3 regions of the Paenibacillus violae genome follow, and region 3 is predicted to be linked to each of the others. Evidence: riboswitches for the same ligand, from Rfam matches in the RefSeq annotation. Region 3 holds a riboswitch; each other region holds the start of a gene.

Region 1 (4,204 bases), on a different contig from region 3:
GATGGCAAGTCCTTCCGCTTTGTCCATCATGAGAAGCGTTTGGAAGGTGCTGAACAATTGTCTCTGCGCCTGACTCATAACGGGACGATTCTGCCCCTGCTGCTTCGCATCTGGCGAAGCTTGCGCACTCGCTTGAGGCTGTGCTGTGCTTGCCGCTGCTTGCTGAGGGGAAGCTTGGTTACCGCAACCGCTGAGCAAAGCGGGAATAAGAATGCATAAGCCGGCTATTTGTTTCATTTTAATTTTCATATGTCTATGTACCACTCCTATCATTGATCTTCCATTTCAGTTTCATTGTACGGCGTAATTATGAAAAAAAAGAGAAGGGAAGCTGAATAGGAGATAAATGTTAGCTTAAAAATGGCTGAGCGTGTAAAAGAGCATGCAAAAAAGAAGCTGCACAGGCAGCTCCTCCATTAAACTTGTTTGGCTCGATTCACAGTTAGATTAGGTCTATCGCTTTTCAGAGCGTATTTTCTATTCAATAGAAAACCAAATAATGACGCCAGCGATTGCTGGAACAGCATCCCGAGCACAACTGGAATGGCCACCGGAGGCGGAAAGTACGCTACAGCAAGCACGGCGCCGGCGCTAATATTCCGCATCCCGCTGTTAAACGTAAGCGCCACAACGACGTCCTGCTCCCACTTCATCAGCTTGGCGACGATCCATCCCAGGATGTAGCCGAGAGAAGCGAGGGCTAGTACAAAACCGGCCAAACCAAGCAGTTTGGCATTAAAATCACGCAAGTATGGCGCAATAACGGAGCTGTTAATCGCGACAACGATGCCCATGCATATTTTCGAAAAAGGACCTAGACGGCCGCTCCATTGCTCTTTGATTTTGCCTTTCGTCCATTGATTAAGCAGCATGCCCAGTAAGGACGGGACGACGATCATGAAGAATAGACCTTGCATCATGGCAAAAGTGTCCATCTGGACTTTCGTACCGACCAGTGCAGAGAGTGTATAAGGAACAACAAACGGTGAAAGAACGGTATCCATGAGAATAATGGATAGGGTCAGCACGATGTTCCCACGATAAATGGCGACCCACACGAAGCTTGTAATTCCTGTTGGAATGGCTGCGGCCAGAATGAGTCCAGTGATGGTTAACGGCTCAGAGCTGTAAACTGCGTGACCGAGTCCAAGCGCGAGCAGCGGCATACCGACATGTAGAATCAGCAGCGTAGCGATAAGAGGGAAGGGCTGGACGATAACTTTAATAAATTCCTTGAAGCTGGAGCTGATGCTGCCCGAGAACGTCATAAAGGCAAACAGCCAAGGCGATAAGAAGGTAAAGCCGGATAAATGACTGCCGAGCAGAACGCCGATAAGCACGCTGACAGGGGTGATGAGCGGCAAAATTTTTTCCAGTTGGCGATTCAATTGAGATAGCATCTGGGTGTTCATCCTTCCTGACAATGGATAATAAAGGCCGAGGGTTGCGTTCTCCCTATTATAAGAGCATTAGCTTCGGGTGACTAGGATAAGATGGGTTGGAAATTTTTATTTCCATCGACTGGATACCGTGTTATGATAATGAACAAATGAATACGAATGTATCCCTAGGGGCGCCGCAAGGCTGAGACAGAGCAATCTGAACCCTTTGAACCTGAACTGGGTCATACCAGCGGAGGAAAGTGGAAACCGGACTTTGGCGCCTCATTTTTGCATGTTTATTATGCGGGCAACCTACAACCACTTTTCTTAGGAAAAGTGGTTTTTTTGCGTCTTGATTGCCGCTCCAGGCTGCATTGCCTATCGATACATCGGTTCAAAAAGTGAGGAGGCGGACTTCCATGTCCGAGCGCGAGCTGCATGTGATATCGAATGGCAAGTTGGCATGGAAGGAGATGGCTGCCATTGCAATCCAGATCCATCCTTATGTCACAGCCATTCATATCCGCGAGAAAAATAAGCCGATGGATGAAGTTTTTATGGGCGTACAGTATTTGTTGGAACAAGGTATACCTGCGCAAACCCTCTGCATCAACGGCTACCCCTGGATGGCAACTGCTGCAGGGCTTGGCGGTTTGCACCTTCCCGAAAGCTTTCCGCAGCTGCTGACGATAAAGGAGAGCTACCAAAGTGCGCATCGCACAGGAGTCTCCGTACATAGCACGGAGGAAGCTGTAAAACGTGAGAGCGAAGGGGCGGATTATGTCTTGTATGGGCATATTTTTGCAACGGGTTCAAAGCTGGGGGTTGAGCCAAGAGGGCTAGAACAACTGGGGAATGTTTCCCGGCAGGTCACGATTCCAGTCATCGCTATCGGTGGCATAACACCTGCAAGAGTAAGGTCTGTGCTGGTTGCAGGAGCTTCCGGCATCGCAGTGATGAGCGGCATCTGGGAGGCGGATGACCCCGTGGAAAGCGTAAAAGCGTACATCCGAGAGTTGCAGCAAGAAAAAACAAGAGGTGAGAGACTTGAAGCATACGAGTGACGTTATCATCGTTGGCGGAGGCGTGATAGGCGCATCGATCGCCTATCACTTGGCGAAGCGAGGCCAGTCCGTCACGCTGCTGGAGCGCAGCAGGCTTGGGACGGAGGCCTCGGCGGCCGCAGCCGGCATGCTCGGAGCGCAGTCCGAGATGGAGGACACCGGGCCCCTGTTCCAGTGGGCCCGGCAAAGCAGAGCAATGTTCCCCGAACTGAGCGGGGAACTGAGGAGCCTCACGGGCATCGACATCGGTCTCGTCCGTGAAGGGCTCTTGAACGTCGCGCTCAGCGACGCTCAAGAACAAGAACTGCGCGCGAGGGAGAAGCTCCAGCGCGCAGCGGGTGAAAGAGCGGAGTGGCTGAGCGCAGCCGCAGCCGCAGCACTCGAACCCGCGCTGAGCAAGGCGACGCGCGGAGCTCTGTACCTGCCCGAGGATGGGCAGGTCGAGGCGCCGCAGCTAGCGGCGGCATTCGCGCAGGCGGCGCGGGTGCTCGGGGCGAAGCTGCAGGAATTCGCCCACGTGCAAGGGCTGCTGACGGAGCGCGATCGCGTCGTCGGCGTAATGACGAGCGAGGGGCCGCTGTATAGCGAGCACGTTGTTGTGGCGGCCGGGACGTGGAGCGGCCAGTTCCTCGCCGGCAGCGGGATCGACCTGCCGGTGTATCCCGTGAAGGGGGAGTGCTTCTCAGTACTCACGGAGAAGCGCGAGCTGCAGAAGACCCTGTTCACGCCAGGGTGCTATATTGTCCCCAAAGCGGGAGGACGGCTGCTCGTCGGCGCGACGGTTGTGCCGAACAGCTATGACCGCAAGGTGTCACTGACAGGGCTCGCAGAGCTGATGGAGAGAGCGAAGCAATTAATGCCCGCAATCGGCGATGCCGAGTGGGAAAAAGCGTGGTCAGGCCTGCGTCCGCAGACGCTAGACGGCATGCCGTACATCGGCAAAGTCCCGATGTATGAGGGCTTATTTGCGGCCTGCGGGCATTACCGCAACGGGATTTTACTCAGCCCGATCACAGGGAAGATCATCGCTCAGCTCGTATCAGGCGAGGACGCGGGCAGTTTGCAGCTCAATTTGGACGCATTCTGCCCTGATCTGTCGGGAACGTCCAAGCGGATGGAAGGCGGGCGACAACAAGGAGAGGAGCTGCAAAGCATTGAAGCTGCACATTAACGGCCAAAGCGTCGAGGTTCCGGATGCGATTCGTACGATTGAAGAGCTGCTAGCCCATTTTGAGCTGCAGGAGAAAATGCTCGTTGTCGAGCATAATCAGAACATTTTACAAAAAGAAGATCATGTGAAAACGGAGTTATCGGAAGGACATAAAATCGAAATCGTTCATTTTGTTGGAGGGGGATAATTAACCATGTTAAAAATCGGTCCATATGAATTTCGTTCAAGATTATTGTTAGGCACAGGCAAATTCCCGAATTTCGATATTCAAAAGCAGGCTGTGGATGTGAGCGAATCGCAGATTTTGACGTTTGCGGTGCGGCGGATGAACATTTTTGAGGCGAGCCAGCCGAATTTCTTATCCATGCTGGATGTGTCGAACTTCACGCTGCTCCCGAACACGGCAGGGGCCAAAACAGCGGAAGAAGCGGTGCGCATCGCCAAATTGGCGAAGGCGTCCGGTCTTTGCGACATGATTAAGGTAGAAGTGATTGGCGATGAGATGACGCTGCTGCCAGACCCCGTCGAAACATTAAAGGCGTCGGAGATGCTGCTGGAAGAGGGCTTCATCGTACTGCCGTATACGT
Region 2 (4,204 bases), on a different contig from region 3:
ACAGGGCAACAGGACGTGTCGTCAAGCTGAACAGCAAGCCGACAGCGGCAACCTGTAAGCCGCGGAAGCCCAGATGCAGACCGCGGTAAAAGCTTTCTTCCGTGATTCGGATGAATCCGAGGCGAAACCACTCTGTATCCCCGCTGCCGAACATCATCATCCCCGCCGCGGAGGAGATAAAAATGAGCAGGAACGGCGAAGCATACAGCAGCAGACGCCGCAGCGGCTGGCCTGAATAAACGAACAGCGGCACCAAGGCGCCCGCCGTTAAATACATCATCGTATTCAGATTATGCGTGAATACAACAAGAACAAACAGAAGCAATGACAGGACAAGCTTCACTCCCGGATTAACCCGATGCAGCCAGGTTTCACGATACGTGAACGTTATTTGCATACCATCGGCGCCCCTTCCTCGGCTTGTGCTGCGAAAGTCGCAGACTGTTCCGTCACACAGCCCGCTTTAACCTGCCAAACGCGTGTGGCGCAGCGTTTGACGATCTCCTCATCGTGCGTCACCATCACGATGACGGTCCCGCCTGCGCGCAGCCGTTCCAGCTGCTCCAACATGCGCATCGTACCGTGTGCGTCGAGCCCGAAGGTGGGCTCATCCAGCAGCAGGATACGCGGGCTGCGAACCATCGCAGAAGCTACGCTTAAGCGGCGCTTCTGGCCCATCGAGAGCTGGAACGGATGCCGCTTGCGCAGCGCGAGCAAATCGTACTGCCGCAGCAGCTCCTCCAGAGCAGCCTGCTGTGCATCCTTCCCTCCCTCCGCCTCCGGCAGGGAGTAGAGCAGTTCTTCTTCTACCGAATTTGTCACGAATTGGAATTCGGGGTTTTGGAACACGAAGCCGACTTGCTCCGCAAGCTGCTCGATTCTGCTGCCCTTCACGCCATCGATCCAGCAGCTGCCCTTGGTCGGGATGAGCCGCATGATGGCGAGCAGGAGCGAGCTTTTGCCGGCGCCGTTAGCACCGATGATCGCGATCCAGTCACCGGGATAGACGCTCAAGTTATCCACAGAGGTCTTGATCTTTCCGCCGCGAAGCCCGGTAAAATCGCGAAAGGACATGACCGGCTGCCGATTCTCAGCATCAGCTTCGACTTCCGCGGGCAACTTGCTCCTGCTTAAGCGTTCCATGTTAAGTTCGCTCCAAACGCCCGGATACCAAATCCCGTAGTCGGCAAGCTGCCTTTTGTACCTTTCAAATACGATTTGTGGCGAGCCATCAGCCAAAATCTCCCCATCCGGAGAGAGAACAATCAAACGGTCGATGAGATCGAGAATGCCGCTGATTTTATGCTCCACAATGACCAAGGTTTTGTCAGCGCTAATGGACCGGATCGTTTCCCAAACAAGCCCCGTGCCTTCATCATCCAATAACGCTGTAGGCTCATCTAGAAAAAGCACTTCCGGCTCCAGCGCTAGGACGCTTGCAATCGCCAATCGCTGCTTCATCCCCTGTGACAGTTGACCAATTAAGGTATGAGCGTCTTCCAGGTGCAACCCCACTAAGCTCAGATAATGCGCGATCCGTTCCGGCATTTCCTCACGGGGAACCTGCCTATTTTCCAAAACGAAAGCAATTTCCTCATCCACATACGGCATGCAGAACTGAGCGTCTGGATCTTGAAACACGTACCCCCAGCGGCTTGGTGTGACAAGTTTATCCGCTTTCAGCGGAATCTCGATAATATCGGGAACGATCCCGCTCAGCACTTGGAGCAGTGTCGATTTCCCGCAGCCGCTTGGCCCGAGCAGCAGCACCTTTTCCCCCGGCATTACTGAAAAGGAAACCCCTTGAAATAACAGGGGAACCTCGTCACCGGGATATTTTAACCGCAGATTGGTAACCCCCATGCCCTCGCTCATCCGCATTACCCCAGTACATCGTAATCGTTCTTTGAGACGGGTCTAACCAAGTTCAGCACGCCCGTGCGAGCTAATGCTTTAGCCAAGTAATAGGCGAACACCCCAGCTATAATGGCGGAGCCTGCGAGACGAAGCCCAATAAATAAGCAATAATTCCAGAACGTTAGCTGATCGATATAGCCATAATATTTATCTACAAGCAAGGAAAGCGCTGCGGATGCGAAGGATGCTAGGACTGTTACACCCACATTCGCCCGGCGATACAAGAAAAACGCGAAGACCAGCTCTGCGCCAAGCCCTTGAAGAATGCCATACGCAAGCGTCGATACTCCCCATGATCCTCCAAAAAGGGCTTCAATTGTCGCGGCTGCAACTTCAGCCAATAAGGCGACGCCTGGTTTACGAATAACGAGGAAAGCAAATGTAGCCGCCATGAACCACATGCCGTAGCTTAACTGCTCTGCATGCAGACCGATCGGTTTTAGAAGATCATACATGGGTCCCCATATGCGATAAATCACCCCAAATACTGCCGCGATCACGATGGTAACCAAAATATCGGTCAATTTTAACCCTTTTGCTCTTGTTTCTTTTTGTGCCATTTCTTCTTCCCACTCCTTTTCCTGGATACCTTTTTTGTTAAAATGAGATAGGCGAACACGACAAAAAAAGCCTACCGGGATGCGGCAGGCATAAAATTAGTGCAAAAAGAGGCACTCCAATTCTCTACGCTGGCATTACCCAGATCAGATTAACGGTCAGTGGCATAGGGCCACTATCTCAGCCTGACTTCATCAAGCACCCGTGTTGCTATTCATTTGGCTTAACTGTAGCGGATTAACCGATATTTAGCAATGCCTTAGGAGAAATTATTTTTCCATCAAAAGTTTTAAATCCAATGTCAATCCATATAACTGGCGGATGCTGTCAACAATATCTTCCACCCGTTTCTGCTGCACTTCCGCGCTAGCAAGCACTTGCTGCACGGATGCGGCGGACTCTTCCGTAATGGCTGCCACGGATGTCATCTCCTCGGCCACCTTCTGGGAAGATAGTTGCAATTGCTGGTTCATGCGCTGCAAATTCTCGGCTTGCTCCATGACTTCAGCTGTATTCGTGTTAATAACCTCGAATAGCTGATCAACACTTTCCGCTGATTTTCTGCCCGATTCTACCGCTAGCTTGCCGACAGCTACTTTCTCAACAGCGGTTTCCACCTTCTGCTGAATGGAGCCTAGAATCTCTGAAATATCCGTTGAAGCTACGTGAGCGTTCATCGCAAGCTTCCGAATCTCACCGGCAACTACCGCAAACCCTTTGCCATGTTCCCCGGCTCGTGCAGCCTCGATGGACGCATTGAGCGACAGCAGATTCGTTTGATTCGCGATATCGGCAATCGTTGTCACGATATTTCCGATTTTCACATTTTCTTCGTTCACTTCATTCATGATGTTGGACGTTTCCGTTACGATCACGGTGATGTCCTTGATTTTATGCGTCAAATCCTCCATTTGGTTCTTACCTTCATTCGTCATGCGGGCTGTATCCCTGGATCTGCTGCTCATCGTGTTCGATGCGGAAGAGGTCATCTCCACCGTCTCATTCACTTCTTGGATAGCCGTTGTAATGTCTGTAATGGAAGTTGCTTGAGATTCAATACCGATGGAAATTTCTTGGAAAGCCGCAACAACTTCTTCTGTGATTCTGCCTGTCACGGATGCATTTTCATGAAGCGTATTACTGGAAGTTCCCAGCGCCTCTGTTGTCGTACGGACGCCTGTCAGAACCTCTTCCGTCTTCATGCGTGACACCTCGGACTCCCGAGCGCTCTGTGCTACACGGCTTAATAATCGGCTTCCTATCTGGCCTTGACCTATTAGCGTAATGATGATTAGCACATAAAAAACATTGATAGCAATATAGTCAATTGGACCTGACAACGTGGAACAGAAATAGTTCAAATTTAAGATCCCGATAACGCCATTAAGCAGTAACGGTTTATAATCCATATACAAGGAGACCAGCGCTAAACTTAAATACAAGATAAGCATGCTGGACAAAGCGATATTATGCGTCATGAAGAAATATGAAATCACATTAAGGCCTATGGCAATGATATACTTGGTGTAAGTGACCCCGATTTTCCTCCAGATCAGCAGTGTACAAATTAGCGCAATAGGCGCTCCAAAAGTCAGCAGCGTCATAACGACTCCCATGGATCTATAGGAAGCCCCCATTCCTAACACCAAACAAGCCCATAACAGCTTCACCATTAATCCGTTTCTTTTATGTAGTTCCAGCATCTGCGCTGTCATTTGGTCTTCCCCCC
Region 3 (4,204 bases):
CCGTAAGTTAGAATTTCAAAGCCCTGATGAGGATGAAAGCCAATGCCGCCTTCCTTAACCGCATGCCCCCATGACCAATAGAAAAGAGGTCCGAGCCGCACGGTAGCAGCTCCTTGGCCTGAAAATCCTAGCGGTTTCTGCGCATAAATTCTTCCTCCGTCAAATGATTCTTTCCCTTGAAACTCTGGGCTTAGAACTTGTATGTTCATTTTCATATCTCCCATCTATACCAGATATAAATGTATTATATATATATTATAATAATAGGATATTTTTCATCGATAAAAATGACCCTCATTTCTTCAGTTAGAGGGTCTTTTTTTGCGCCATACCAAAGGTTATGACTTCTTATCATCTTCATGTCCGTTTGCATCACTTTGACGATTCTTAATGCCGTATCCAATTTTCTTAAGGAGGACAATGAGTTCGAGCTTCTCTTCATCCGTCACAAACGACAAATCGTCGGAGATTGCTTGTACATGTGTCGGAAAAATGTTATCAAAATAGCTTCGACCTTCTCCGGTCAATGCCACATTCACCTTGCGGCGATCACCTGGAATAGGAAGGCGTTCCACGAATCCTTTTTTCTCAAGCTTATCCACCACATAGGTGATACTCCCGCTTGGTATCGAGAAAGTGTCGCTAATTTTCTGTATGGGATGCGGACCTTTATTGTATAGAAACTCAAGGATTTGGAACGTTTCGATACTGAGGTCAAAGCTATCAATGCTCCGTTCCATGCTCCCAAACAATTCTTTTACCATGTTTCTTATGACACGTATAAGTCTTAAATCAAGCTCTATACCCTCTTTATCACGTTCAGTCATACGCCAACCACCTTATTTGCGTTCTTATACACAAGGATATTCGACTTCTGTAGGAAATTCAATTAGAAAAAATCGAAGGTCTTCTGCTTCAGCATAATTCGTAAGAAAATTGCGTAGACATGTGTTCATATGAATAGCTTGCTTCAGTTCAAAATAATGACAATAACAGCAAGTATGAAAAGAAGGATGGGCATCATGGCTTTAGCAACTGGATCTTTCACGCGAACCAAGTGGACCAGAGCCGCAACAAACATGGTAATTGCCATAAGAATAGCACCGATTAAGGCATATGGACTAACCCAAATGCCGATAATAATGATAGCGGCTGACAGTACTTCTACTAAACCAGTAAAAATCCTCATTCCCGGCGATAACCGATAGCGCTTGAATTCGTCTACCATTTGTTTGCTGCCAAACTTCATGAAACCAAACAGCAGAAACCCGATCCCTAAAATAATTTGAAGCACGATGGACAAAATATGCATGTGAATCACCCCTATTAATATTTAGTATAACGTTAGTTATTCTATTACTAGGATATATATTAGTCAAGATATAATTTTAGAACTGAACAAAAAAAAGGAGCTGCCGCTCGGCAATCTCCTTGTTTCATTCCTGTTCCTAGCTATTCATCTGGCCAGCTTTCCATCCGGTAAGCCATCTCCCAGAACAGATATTCATATCGCGTCGTGTTCAGAAAAATCTCTTCCAGCCGAATAAGCTCGGATTCCGGCTTTCCTTCGGCAAGCCGATCGAGCAGCCCGATGCACCACTGCGCTAACGCTCCGAACTCTTCCGAGCTGTACATTTTTATCCAATCCCCATAATAGGAATGTTCGCTTACTCCGGGCAATCGGCTTAGTTCCTTGCCAATTTCGGAATAACTCCACATGCAAGGAAGAAGTGCCGCAGTTAGCTCGGCTAACGATCCGTTTTGCGCCGTATGCAGCATATAATGCGTGTAAGCCAACGTAACTGGGGAAGGTTTGGCTTGTTCCAACTCCTCTACTGTGATGCCGAATCGAGCAGCATATGCTCTGTGAAGGGACATTTCTTCATTCAATGTGGAGTCCAGCAAAGCAGCAAATTTTCCCATAACCGCCAAATCATCCGATTTGACCGCTCCTAATGCGAACAGTTTGGCATAATCTTTTAAATACACATAGTCTTGAATCATATAAAAGCGAAACTTTTCCAGATCTAGCGTACCGTCTCCCATTCCCTGAACAAACGGATGGGCGTGGTTCCTCCGCCATATCGGTTGCAGTCGCTCATATAAACGTTCAGAAAAAGTCATTGTCTTATCCCCTTTTTTAATAATTCTAGTAGTCAAAACAAAAAAACCGCTTTCTAATAGAAAGCGGCCGCGTTATGACAGGTACCCATACGACAAACAACCACTTCCCTTCGCTAGCATTACCTAGATCAGGTGTAAGGGTTAAGACCAACGTCTTTCTCAGCTATGACAGCACCCCTAGTGTTCAATACGATTCAATTGTCTAGTCAAATCTTACCACAATCTGCTATTGCAGCCAATCCCCTACCATGCTTGAAATCTCCCACTGCCCATCTGAACGGCCCACCAGCACAATAGAGTTACCCTGCAGGTTGGTTCCAATCAGGGTCTTTCCTCCATTAGGTGTCAGAATTGTCTTCCCAGGCTGTGTTTGCAAATTAAGCCGATATGCTGCTTCCACAAAAAAAGTATACGAAACACTGGCTTTAGCTGTTGGCAATAGCAGGGTGACCTCAGCGGATGCGCCGGCGTTGGTGATTTTGAAGCCTATGTAATCGAAAGTGACGGATCCGGATGCGGGATAAGCATGAATAAGCAGCGGTTGTTTGACGGCATAGATATCCTCGGCTGAGGGGTCTATTGCATATAGCTTTTGGCCTCCACCTTTGACTGAACAGCCCAAATAGGAGACGTTCCGCAGCAATTCTGCGTTGTTTTTCTTTAACGAGAATCCTCGCTTTATCAGCGGAACCTGACGCGTATCAACGGATTCGCACTCCGTATAAACCGCATTTCCGATAGAGGTCCTTACCTGCGACGGCACCGTTGTGAGGATGAACGAGGAGCCGTAACCATAAGGGTCTTCCGGCTGGTTTACTGTGTTACAGTTTATCGCCCGGCACCGAATATAGGAGCGCTTCGCGCCGTCGGCTGAGAAAGATAAGTCCGAGAATCCGGCGTATTGCTCACTTTCCGCGATACAATCAATCAGTTTGATCTCGCCTTGCACGGCTTTCGTGCCATCTCCACCATAATTCATGGAGAAACCAAACGAATTCCCTTTCGTTTTGCATTTATCAAAAACGATATCGATAGGCTCACTGGTAGCCGTTGGTTTCAGCAAAGTGACGAGGAAGCCCCGGCCTGTATTCCCATCTGCCACACATTGGATGAACCGAATATTTTTCAACAAATCAAGTTGGCCGTTCGGTTCAATATCGACTCCACTTTGCGGGGCTGTTCCTTTCGTATTGGAGAAGCGACAGTTCTCCACGGTGAGGCCATCTACAGAGATCACGGAGAGTCCTTGTCTTCGGTTATTATCCGCGCGGCAATTGCGAAGCACGATATTCCGGCAGAAACCTACCGTCGATTCGAAATATCCGATATAAAATCCATCTCCGCCGCTGTCATTTGCGTTGATATTCTCAAGGATAATATTCTCCGAACCGCTAATATCGAAAATATGGGCTTGTTCGCCTGTCGTGTACGCCGCCTTGTTCATACGTAACGTGGAGCCGTTTCCGTTGATATACACGTCTTTAACGGTTTTGATGCGGATCAATCGTTCATAGACAGGCCCTACTTTGCTCAGTGTATCTACCGCTTGTATGACGGTCCCCGGCTCGAATTCAATCGCAATTTGACCCGGAATGAACAATTGGCCTGTTAAATAAAAGCCAGTCCGCTGCTTGGGAATAAACAATTTGTGACCTGACGCGGTATTTAACGCTGTCTGTAACGCCAGCGTATCGTTCGTGACGCCGTCTCCTTTGGTGCCGAACCAAGAAGCAATCAGCGTATCCCCGTAGATCCGCTTGAACCGCTTGCCGTTAGAGGACACAAGTACGGTTCCCGTATTATCTACGGATGTAGTGTCGTTCGGGTCATAACGGAAGAAGCCCTCCTGCATCTCGTTCGTTACATAATAAGCGAGCGCAGGATCGGGCTCGAGTTCGACCCTCAGGTCCTCCAACTTAACTGCGACGCAGAATTTCATGTCCAGAATCTCAAGCATCTCGGTTTTACGTTTCTTAATCGCCACGCCATATACGGAACTTGTAACGGATTGATCGCTGGCAAAAGCGGTAGACCCGCCTGCTATCTGCCATAATCCGCTGGAGACAGCGGCAATTCCTCC

The links. A riboswitch is a leader RNA that binds a small molecule or an ion and turns the genes downstream of it on or off. The one in region 3 is predicted to bind thiamine pyrophosphate.
Region 1: it holds a riboswitch for thiamine pyrophosphate, as region 3 does, so the genes downstream of both, RQP52_RS17210 (DUF561 domain-containing protein) here and tenA (thiaminase II) in region 3, are expected to answer to the same signal.
Region 2: it holds a riboswitch for thiamine pyrophosphate, as region 3 does, so the genes downstream of both, RQP52_RS28850 (ECF transporter S component) here and tenA (thiaminase II) in region 3, are expected to answer to the same signal.

The regions. Positions count from the first base shown of each region.
Region 1 covers NZ_JAWCUD010000005.1:290,089-294,292, forward strand. Annotated here, with positions in the region: gene RQP52_RS17200 (hypothetical protein) at 1-249, opposite strand, end outside; gene RQP52_RS17205 (bile acid:sodium symporter family protein) at 417-1,400, opposite strand; TPP riboswitch at 1,560-1,658, shown strand; gene RQP52_RS17210 (DUF561 domain-containing protein) at 1,802-2,446, shown strand; gene thiO (glycine oxidase ThiO) at 2,430-3,617, shown strand; gene thiS (sulfur carrier protein ThiS) at 3,601-3,804, shown strand; gene RQP52_RS17225 (thiazole synthase) at 3,811-4,204, shown strand, end outside.
Region 2 covers NZ_JAWCUD010000012.1:191,912-196,115, forward strand. Annotated here, with positions in the region: gene RQP52_RS28840 (energy-coupling factor transporter transmembrane component T family protein) at 1-397, opposite strand, end outside; gene RQP52_RS36610 (ABC transporter ATP-binding protein) at 388-1,143, opposite strand; partial or broken gene RQP52_RS36615 (ABC transporter ATP-binding protein) at 1,399-1,797, opposite strand; gene RQP52_RS28850 (ECF transporter S component) at 1,881-2,477, opposite strand; TPP riboswitch at 2,582-2,691, opposite strand; gene RQP52_RS28855 (methyl-accepting chemotaxis protein) at 2,745-4,190, opposite strand.
Region 3 covers NZ_JAWCUD010000002.1:366,558-370,761, forward strand. Annotated here, with positions in the region: gene RQP52_RS08625 (pirin family protein) at 1-209, opposite strand, end outside; gene RQP52_RS08630 (MarR family winged helix-turn-helix transcriptional regulator) at 339-827, opposite strand; gene RQP52_RS08635 (DoxX family protein) at 971-1,312, opposite strand; gene tenA (thiaminase II) at 1,453-2,124, opposite strand; TPP riboswitch at 2,213-2,313, opposite strand; gene RQP52_RS08645 (right-handed parallel beta-helix repeat-containing protein) at 2,351-4,204, opposite strand, start outside.